3 regions of the Colwellia sp. Bg11-28 genome follow, and region 3 is predicted to be linked to each of the others. Evidence: predicted binding sites of a transcription regulator. Region 3 holds the regulator's gene; each other region holds the start of a gene.
What was found. Region 3 encodes LexA, which represses DNA repair genes until DNA is damaged. Its sites were predicted from a motif close to TACTGTATNNNNATACAGTA; they were not measured.
Positions count from the first base shown of each region.

Region 1: recA (recombinase RecA) is a predicted target of LexA. The motif match lies at 1,881-1,900, and genes of this name have one in related genera.
Region 2: CXF79_RS19305 (YebG family protein) is a predicted target of LexA. The motif match lies at 1,417-1,436, and genes of this name have one in related genera.

Region 1 is NZ_PJBA01000018.1:276,081-279,299, forward strand. Features, by position in the region: gene ygfZ (tRNA-modifying protein YgfZ) at 1-122, shown strand, start outside; gene CXF79_RS18540 (FKBP-type peptidyl-prolyl cis-trans isomerase) at 170-661, shown strand; gene recA (recombinase RecA) at 795-1,832, opposite strand; gene CXF79_RS18550 (ArgP/LysG family DNA-binding transcriptional regulator) at 2,106-3,002, opposite strand; gene CXF79_RS18555 (LysE/ArgO family amino acid transporter) at 3,125-3,219, shown strand, end outside.
Region 2 is NZ_PJBA01000018.1:455,457-458,675, forward strand. Features, by position in the region: gene CXF79_RS19300 (M48 family metallopeptidase) at 155-910, opposite strand; gene CXF79_RS19305 (YebG family protein) at 941-1,309, opposite strand; gene CXF79_RS19310 (DUF3718 domain-containing protein) at 1,764-2,108, shown strand; gene mrcB (penicillin-binding protein 1B) at 2,185-3,219, opposite strand, start outside.
Region 3 is NZ_PJBA01000005.1:228,193-231,411, forward strand. Features, by position in the region: gene coxB (cytochrome c oxidase subunit II) at 1-345, opposite strand, end outside; gene lexA (transcriptional repressor LexA) at 911-1,546, opposite strand; gene CXF79_RS06520 (TonB-dependent receptor) at 2,389-3,219, shown strand, end outside.

The sequences.
Region 1 (3,219 bases), on a different contig from region 3:
GTAGTTGTGTCATTCAAGCGATATTAGCGAATGATGGTGACTTGCCTCTACTGCGCATTGCTTCTCAAGCTGATTCCGTAGTAACAAATCAAACATTACCTTATACCCTTATAGCTGAATAACTCTTACAGCTGAATAAACTCAAATTTTTAAAAAATTAGGATGAAACATGAAAATAGCTAAAAATAATGTCGTTGTTATGCACTATGCAGTATCTGACAGTGAAGGCACTTTAATTGATAGCTCGTACGAAGATAAACCAATGGCTATTATCCAAGGTAGTGGATATTTAATCCCTGGCTTAGATGATGCCCTTGTCGATCATCAAGCTGGTGATAAATTTGAAGTTGCTGTTGCTTGTGATCAAGCTTACGGCGAACGTCATGATGATTATGTACAAACGGTACCAAGGGAAGTACTTGCTGGTGTTGAAGATCTTGCTCTTGGTACCCAGCTACGTGCAACAACTGATGATGGTGAGCAAACGGTTATTGTTATTGACGTGCAAGATGATGTTATTACTGTTGACGGTAATCATCCTCTTTCAGGCTTAGACTTAAGCTTTGACGTTGAAGTTATCGAAGTACGTGAAGCCACTGCTGAAGAACTTGAACATGGCCATGTTCATAGTGAAGGTGGTTGTGGGCACGACCACGAATAAAGTTTTCTGATTAGTTTGTAACATGCTACAAACTATCGGACATAAAAAAACGTAACCTTACGTCTAAGGTTACGTTTTTTTTCGCTGAGTTTTTGCTAAATGTTATTAACAAAAACTCGTGCTAATTATTCAGTTATGCTTTTTCTTTTTCTTTTACTTCTGATTTATCTTCTGCCACAACAGTTTTTGATAAAAACATATCGCGTAATTTAGTATCAACATCTTTAGCCATTTCAGGATGTTCATCTAAATATTTAGCAGCATTAGCTTTACCTTGACCAATTCTTTCACCATTACAGCTATACCAAGCACCTGCTTTCTCTACAAACTCATGCTTAACGCCTAATTCAATTAACTCACCTAAGTTGTTAATTCCTTCACCGTATAAAATTTGGAATTCAGCTTGTTTAAACGGTGGCGCAATTTTGTTTTTAACGACTTTCACACGCGTTTCATTACCAACGATTTCATCACCGTTTTTAACCGCGCCAATACGACGGATATCTAAACGTACAGAAGCGTAGAATTTTAACGCATTACCACCGGTCGTCGTTTCTGGGCTACCAAACATAACACCAATTTTCATACGAATTTGGTTAATGAAGATAAGCATAGTATTAGATTTTTTCAAATTACCGGTAAGTTTACGCATCGCTTGTGACAACATACGTGCTTGCAAGCCCATATGTGAATCACCCATATCGCCTTCAATTTCAGCTTTAGGTGTAAGCGCGGCAACAGAGTCAACTACAATAACGTCGATAGCACCAGAGCGCGTTAACATATCAACAATTTCTAGAGCTTGTTCGCCGGTATCAGGTTGAGAAATTAATAACTCATCAATGTTAACACCTAATTTTTCAGCATAAACAGGGTCAAGAGCATGCTCTGCATCGATAAAAGCACAAACTTTACCATTGCGTTGTGCTTCAGCAATAACTTCTAAAGTTAACGTGGTTTTACCGCTTGATTCAGGACCATAAATTTCAACAACTCGACCCATTGGTAAGCCGCCAGCACCTAAGGCGATATCTAAGCCTAATGAACCCGTAGAAATAGTTTCTACATCCATGGTGGTATTATCACCAAGCTTCATTATTGAACCTTTACCGAATTGACGTTCAATTTGGGCTAAGGCTGCTGATAATGCTTTTTCTTTATCGTCTTTCATAGATTACTCCGCGAGCAGTTGTGTTATTTCGTTTTGATGAGACAAGTATACTGTAAGTTCGTACAGTATCAAGTTTTATTGCAACTTTTTTTATTTTTAATAAAAATTTAACTTAACGTTACTTTTAATCAATTGAAATATAAAGAATAAAAGCGTAACAATAACTTTTTATAATTCAAACAGAAAAAGTTACTTCTCTCTTTTAATCCTGATATATAACTTCGTTTACACAGTACTTTATCAATCATGAATATTTCGATTTAATAGACAATACTAATGTGCTAATTTTTCACGTCCAATACTAACAATTTGCTCTGAAATCTTTTTGTTAACCCCTTTTACTAGTACCCAACTGTGCCAATATAATGTCTCTACTAATTCCTTACCAGGGCATAAACTTATTAATTGACCCGCGATTAACTCTTGCTCTATTTGCAATTTGGGTATCAAGCAATAAGCAACGCCCTGCTTCGCTAACGGGATAAACGCTTCTGATGAACGAACACTATGACAATAATACTCACTGGCTGCCAAGTTAAAGTGTTTTGCAATATAACGTACGTGCATATCATCTTTATGATCATAACTTATCGCTGGCGCCATCTTTAATGAGTTTTGGTTTACCCCTTCCGGAAAGTATTTTTTAGCAAAAGCTTTACTGGCCACCAAACAATATTCCATCTCACCAAGCTTGAAAGAGCGATAACCTTTTAAGGGTTTTTCAATAGTGCTTACTGCGCCAATAGCTTGGCCGCTTCGTAACTTATCTAAAGTTCTCTCTTCATGTTCAATAATTAAATTCAACTCAACTAAGTGATTTTTAAGTACTGGTGTAATTGCATCAATAAACCAGGTAGCAATACTGTCTGCGTTAACCGCTAGTGAGATTTTCATCGGCTTAATTGGCTGATCTGGAGATAATAGTGGTACCAGCTCATGCTCAAGTTGTTTCACTTTTTTAAAATGACTTAGTAATTGTTCACCTGCGGGTGTCGCGACGATAGGTTGATTACGAATAAGAACCGGTTGTCCAACATGCTCTTCTAACGCTTTAATGCGTTGAGATATTGCTGATTGTGAAATGAATAGTTTTTGTGCCGCCAACTCGAAGCTTTGTAGTTCGATAACTTCAGCCAGCGCAGCAAGCAGTTTATAGTCAAAATTTGCCATAATCTCACACAATCCTTCATAAGTTTTGCTAATGATAGTTAATTATTATTAATTATATTTAAATAGAGGATTAATGCAAACTAGCGCTTATCAAATCTACAGACTATTTATCGAGTACCATTATGAGCTTATTAGTTTTAGCAAAAGGTTTTACCCTAACATTAAGTATGATCATACCTATTGGTACGCAAAACTCTATGTTAATCAATCAGGGCAT
Region 2 (3,219 bases), on a different contig from region 3:
ATTTTCATCACAATGCCTTTTAAAATTTAAATAATAAATAACAAAAAGTTATGAATTAATTATAATTTATTGCAACAGCAAAAAGTGTAGTTAAGGGTAGGTATATTGTCTAAGTTTGTGACAAAGATCATTGTTCTTCAAATTTTTGTTGGCTTTAGTGAGGGTTTTGCCACTGTAATTGCGATTGATAAGTATTAAGCCATTTTTTGGCAATATCATAGTTTGGGCAGAATTTTTCAACGAGGTGCCAAAACTCTTTAGAGTGATTTAAATGCTCTAAGTGGCATAACTCATGAACGATCACATAATCAATAACAGTTAAAGGCGTCATCATTAAGAGGTAATTAAAATTTACTTCACCTCGATTATTACAACTTCCCCAACGAGCACGGTACTGACGAATATTTATCGCTGTTGGGCACAAGGATATTTGTTTACTAATCCTTTCAAGGCGCTCACTGAATAACTGTTCAGCTTGCTGTTTAAAGTAGACTTCGAGTTGTTTTTTTATCTGTTTAGATATTGCTAAAGGATTTATTAACCTAGAATGAATTTTCTCACTTATAGCAACATTAAGTTGCTTAGTCGTAATTTCTTGATAATTCTTTGGTTCTATTTCAGCAATCACAAGATGGCTAAAATACACCTCAGATTTTTTTGCTATACAGATATTGAGAATGACTTTCTCGCCTAAGTAAAGCAAGTTTGAACCTTGACTGAAGTCACAATAATCGGGTGTTTTTTGTTGCTCAGCTAATTTGCTACGCAGCCAAGCTGACTTTTCTTGAATAAAAGTATCAATAAAAGCTGATGTAACATAATGAGGGGCTCTCACAGTCACTTGACCATGTTTAACCTGCAGTGCCAGTGTTTTCCTACGCTTACTGCGAATAAGTTTATATTCAAGCATAGAATGTTAACCGCAACACATCATATTCACTTAACTAGCTTCGCTCAGTTTGGTGGTCGTTACTTTTGCTTTACTCTTTTTCGCTTTAGCCGCCGGCTTTTTTATTTCAATTTCAGCAATAGGTAAATCAGTTACTTTTTCAACTGACTTTTTAATGATTGCTTTTGTCGGTTTTTTTGCTAATAAGGCGACAAGTACTTCTTCTCGATGTTGTGCTAAGAAAATACTCAACTCTTCATTGGCATTATCGCTTAATTCTACCGAAGATTGAGAGAACATTTGGCTCAAGTTATCAGCCATATCCAACATTTTGTCATATTCATCAGCTGATTTCTTATCCATAAATGTTTTCGCCTCTACCCCGTTTCTAATTACTACAAACCGACTTTCAACTGCCATTAGATTTCCCCATTCTTACATTTTGAGCTAATTAAAGGCTCATAACGCTGTTAAAAAATTAACGTTTACATAAATAATATTCATCACAATAGCATAATTAGCACTAAAACTGTATATAAAAACAGTTAAATATAACTACTTTCAATAAGCCAGATCATTGAAGCTTTAAAAACGTGTTAATCATCGCAAGTTTAATAGCCTCTACTGCAACTTTCAGATGTCAATGTATCACCAAATGTAAATATTAATGTCAGTATTAAACAACATTTTCTGCTGAATAAAAAGGCAATCAATCACTTAGCGAATATACACGTTTTAACGCTTGATTTTTACTTACATCCTCTGGGTAAATGGTTACAACTTTTAACTAAAAAGAGTCCACTATTATGGTGTGCCTTGCATAACAGGGCCAAATAAAAACTAACGATATAAAATAAACCTATGGAGAACTACCATGACTACTTTCAAAAAAACCTTACTTGCTCTTGCCGCTACTTTACCTTTATTAGCTATTAGTTTACCCAGCCAAGCAGCAATGACTCCCTATATGGAAAAAGCCTTGATAGATGTTTGTAAAGCCGCTAAGAGCAATAGTGTTATAAAGTTCAAAGGCACAACTAAATATTATCGCTTAAAAACTAAAACAGTTGCTTTGAAATTAATGTGTAACGGTGAGGATGTTATCACCTTTGCAGAAAGCTATGGTGCTGATAAAACGGCAGCTAGATTACAAAAAAGTTTAGGTAATGTACGCATTACAGATGTTGCAGCATTAACAAAAGTACAAGTAACTTTTTAATATGATGACTAAATAAGAGCGCTCAACATGATAATATTGAGCGCTCATATTTACGGTCAGTAAACTTAAAAACTCACTACTCGCCAAAAACCCTTTCAAACCAAGACCTATTATCCTCTTTTTCTTGTAAACAGTCCTTTGAAGTTACAATGCCGTCTCGCACCGCAGGATAGATCACCGTATTGGCGCATTTATCTGTGACTGCATTACCCGTTTGCTGCTCAAAAAGAGTGACCACAATACTTTCTGGTTTAGCTTCAACTTTATTTACTACGCCCTGTTTATTTATGAAGTCAGCGAACAAAGGTAACGCCCCACTACTCCCCGTCAAACCCGTTGGTTTATTATTATCTTTACCCAACCAGGTTGTTATTAAATGCTTGCTGTCATAACCGATGAACCAACTATCTCGTAAGGCGTTACTTGTACCTGTTTTACCCGCGACTTTCTTGTTATTTAAACGCCAAGTAAGTGATCTAGCTGTGCCCACTTGGGTGACTCTTTCTAAAGCGTAATCAAGTAAATAGGCCGCATTACTTGATAAACGTTGCTCGCTTGATTGCTGCTTTTGCCAGAGCGTCTCGTTATTTGATGAGAGTATTTTGGTGATGGTATGGGTCTTTTGGTAATAACCATTATTAGCAATCGCTAAATATAATTGGTTGATTTCCAATGGCGACATATTCACTGCACCCAATAAAACAGAAGGACGCATTTTAAGTTTCTGCTGATAGCCCAACGCTTTAATAGCATCGGCTACGCTATCCAAACCTAAACTCATACCCAAATTAATAGTGGGTACATTGAGTGAAAAGACTAACCCTTCAATTAACGAAACCTGCCCTCGATATTTCCCATCATAGTTTTTTGGTTGCCACTTTTTACCGGTACCATTTCTTAAGGTAATCGCCTTATCATCTAAAATAGTAGCAAAATTATATTGCTGATAACGCTCAAGTGCCGCAACATAAATGGCTGGTTTAATTAATGAACCAATATGACGCTTAGCATTAAGTGCTCGATTAAAGCCGGCATATCCACTTTCCCGACCACCAACGAGCGCTCTAATTTCACCACTAGCAATATCAGTAACCACCATCGCCGCTTCTAG
Region 3 (3,219 bases):
GTTCTCATTGTCTTCCATCGCTATCAGTGTTTGTGTAGCAGGCACTGCCATGGCGATTAAAATAACAATGGGTATTGCTGTCCATAAAATTTCTACTTTAGTACTTTCATGAAAATCAGCAGGCTTTGCACCTTTAGATTTTCTGTGAAAAGCAATCGACCAAAACATAGCGCCAAAAACTAAAATACCGATAGCAGTACAAATATAGAGCACTAGCATATGTAAATCATATACGTCTCTACTAACGGCAGTAACCCCTTTAGTTAGGTTTAACTGCGTCTCTGCCCAGGCTGAATTGGCAAATAGGCTGACCAACACTAGCCAAATTAGCTTATGTTTCCCCACACGGCATCTCCTCTTTTCAATGATAGAGAACAGATGTGCAGCAATGTACTTCATAACTCACTGAACTGAATATCTGTTGTTGTTATTATTATTTTTATCAACTAACAAGAGCTCGGTTTAGCCACGGTTGCGCTATATAGAACGGTTCATGACGAATATACATAATTTAGAGATCAAGTTAATTATCGACGTAAAAGAGTAATCAGTCATAGTACTAGTGAACTAGTGTGACAGGATTAGCAAACAGACGTCTTTTTATTCTTTTTATGTTCGTTTTGTATGCGTTACTATTTATAGAATTACGCTAAAAATTGATCTAGGTCAAACATTTTATAACTGAGGAATTATAAAAAAGCCATTTAATTCAATGGAGTAATAGCTCTAAAGAGAGTGTGAGCTCTACTGGGACTAGCTTTGATTAAATCTAATAAAGGGATTTAAGAATTACAGAAAATCACGTGGAAATTTAGAAAGGAAAATATTGAAGATAAATAAAAACGCCATATTTATTACGCAGTAATTAGGTAATAAATATGACGAATGCTGTAACAGTGGCTATGATGGATTACATCCAACGTCCACTTCGAATAATACCGACGGCGATACCCTCAATATTAAACTCTTGATTAGCTAAGTCGACTTTAATAGGAGAGAAGTCTTCATTTTCTGCATGCAAATAGACAACATTTCCTTCACGTTTGAAACGTTTTACGGTGACATCATTTTCAACACGGGCAACAACAACTTGACCATTCTGTACTTCAGTAGTTTGATGCACAGCAAGTAAGTCGCCGTCTAGAATACCGATATCTTTCATGCTTTCGCCATTTACACGCAAGAGATAATCGGCAGCAGGATGGAATAAATTACCATCCATTTTATAATGTTCTTCAATATGCTCTTGCGCCAAAATAGGTTCACCGGCGGCAACTCGCCCTATCAGTGGTAAACCTTCTGCTTCAAGCATTTCTTCAACCAAGCGAATGCCACGAGAAGTGCCTGCAAGCATTTCAATGTAGCCTTTTTTTGCTAAAGCTTTTAAGTGTTCTTCGGCGGCATTAGCTGATTTGAAACCAAAAAAATTAGCGATTTCAGCACGTGTAGGTGGCATGCCTGTATCTTGAATCTTTGCTTTGATTAAATCATAAATCTGTTGCTGTCGTTTAGTCAGTGGGCGTAATTCGGTAGTTGAATCTATCATAGCTTTAGCCTGTAAATTTACACAGTATTACTGGTAGTATATACAGGATGTGATGAAAGGCAAGCCCCGCTTAGGTATATCTAACTAATTATTGTTTACGTGCAGAAATCACCTCACATTATGATTATCTACCTATGTTTTCATGAGAGTATATTGTTGTTCACAGCTGACTTTATATGAATTATCAACATGACTACTAATAATTAAGTTTATGGTTAGTAAGCTATTAATTGACAACAGGGTGGTTTGACACGTGTAAATTTAACCAAGTATATACTCGTTTATATAGCCCTATTTTTATTACCAGACCATAATTTAGCTTTCATCATCTATATCCAGCACATAGATTATTAACTAGTAAATATAATATAGTTTTGTCAGAATGATTTTAAGTTTGGCTACATTAACGCACTAAAAATAACAAAAGGTTACCGATGCACTGGCGGAAAAAACTTGTTCAATCGTCTTTAATATTTGTAAGTGAAAAACTTACTGTTGAGGTTATTGAACAACGAAAATTTAACTCAGCTAGCATAGCAGCAACACTCGCTTTAGCGTGTGCTCCATATGTTCAAAGTGCTGAATTAAGTAATACCTATTCGTTCAATATTCCTCAGCAAAGAGCAGATCTATCGCTCACTCAATTTGCAGAGCAAGCCGACTTAACGCTCATTTTCTCACTTGATAAAGTAAGTGATATAACGGCAAATAAGTTAACTGGCAATTATTCTATTGAACAAGCCATTAAACTTTTACTTGAGGATACGGAGTTAGTTGCAACATTGAGTGGTCAAGGTCTGCTTTCCATAAATAATAAAAATGATTTGGGGAAGACAGATAACATGTTTAAAAAAAATACATTATCGACAGCAATTATTGCAATTTTAGCGTCAACAGCTTCAGTCCAAGCGCATGCTGAAGACAGTAAAACAGCTGAAAAAGACGTTGAAAAAATCACCGTTACAGGCATTAGAGGCGCTCTTGGTCGCGCTTTAGACACAAAACGTGAAGCTAGTGGCGTAGTTGATTCTATTTCTGCTGAGGATATTGGCAAGTTTCCGGACACTAACCTTGCAGAATCATTACAACGTATTACTGGCGTCTCGATAGATAGATCGGGTGGTGAAGGTCAAAAAATCACCGTGCGTGGTTTTGGTCCACAATTCAATACAGTACTTGTTAATGGTCGACAACAAGCCTCTGAAGATCCAGGTCGTGATTTTAGTTTTGATACGCTTGCTGCCGAAATGGTAAAAACCCTAGATGTGCATAAAACATCATCAGCGACGGTACAGTCAGGTGGTATTGGCGCCACGGTTAATATTGAAACGGCGAAACCTTTTGCTATTAATGGTTTTAAATTAGCGGGTAGTGTCAAAGCAACTTATGATGGTAATAGTGAAGAGACCTCCCCACAAGCGTCACTTTTGATAAGTGATACCTTTAATGATGATACCTTTGGTGCTTTATTTGCAATCTCGTATTTAGAGCGTGAAACGAAATTAAATCGTGCTCAAAGTGCTGGTTGGCGTGAAAATTCTTCTTTCGGCAAAGGCGCTCCTGTAACAGAGTCCGGTGACGTATATACCGGTAATATATTTATTCCGCAAAACTTTGATTCATTGGTTACCACAGAAAAACGTGAACGTACCAATGCAAACTTAGTCTTGCAG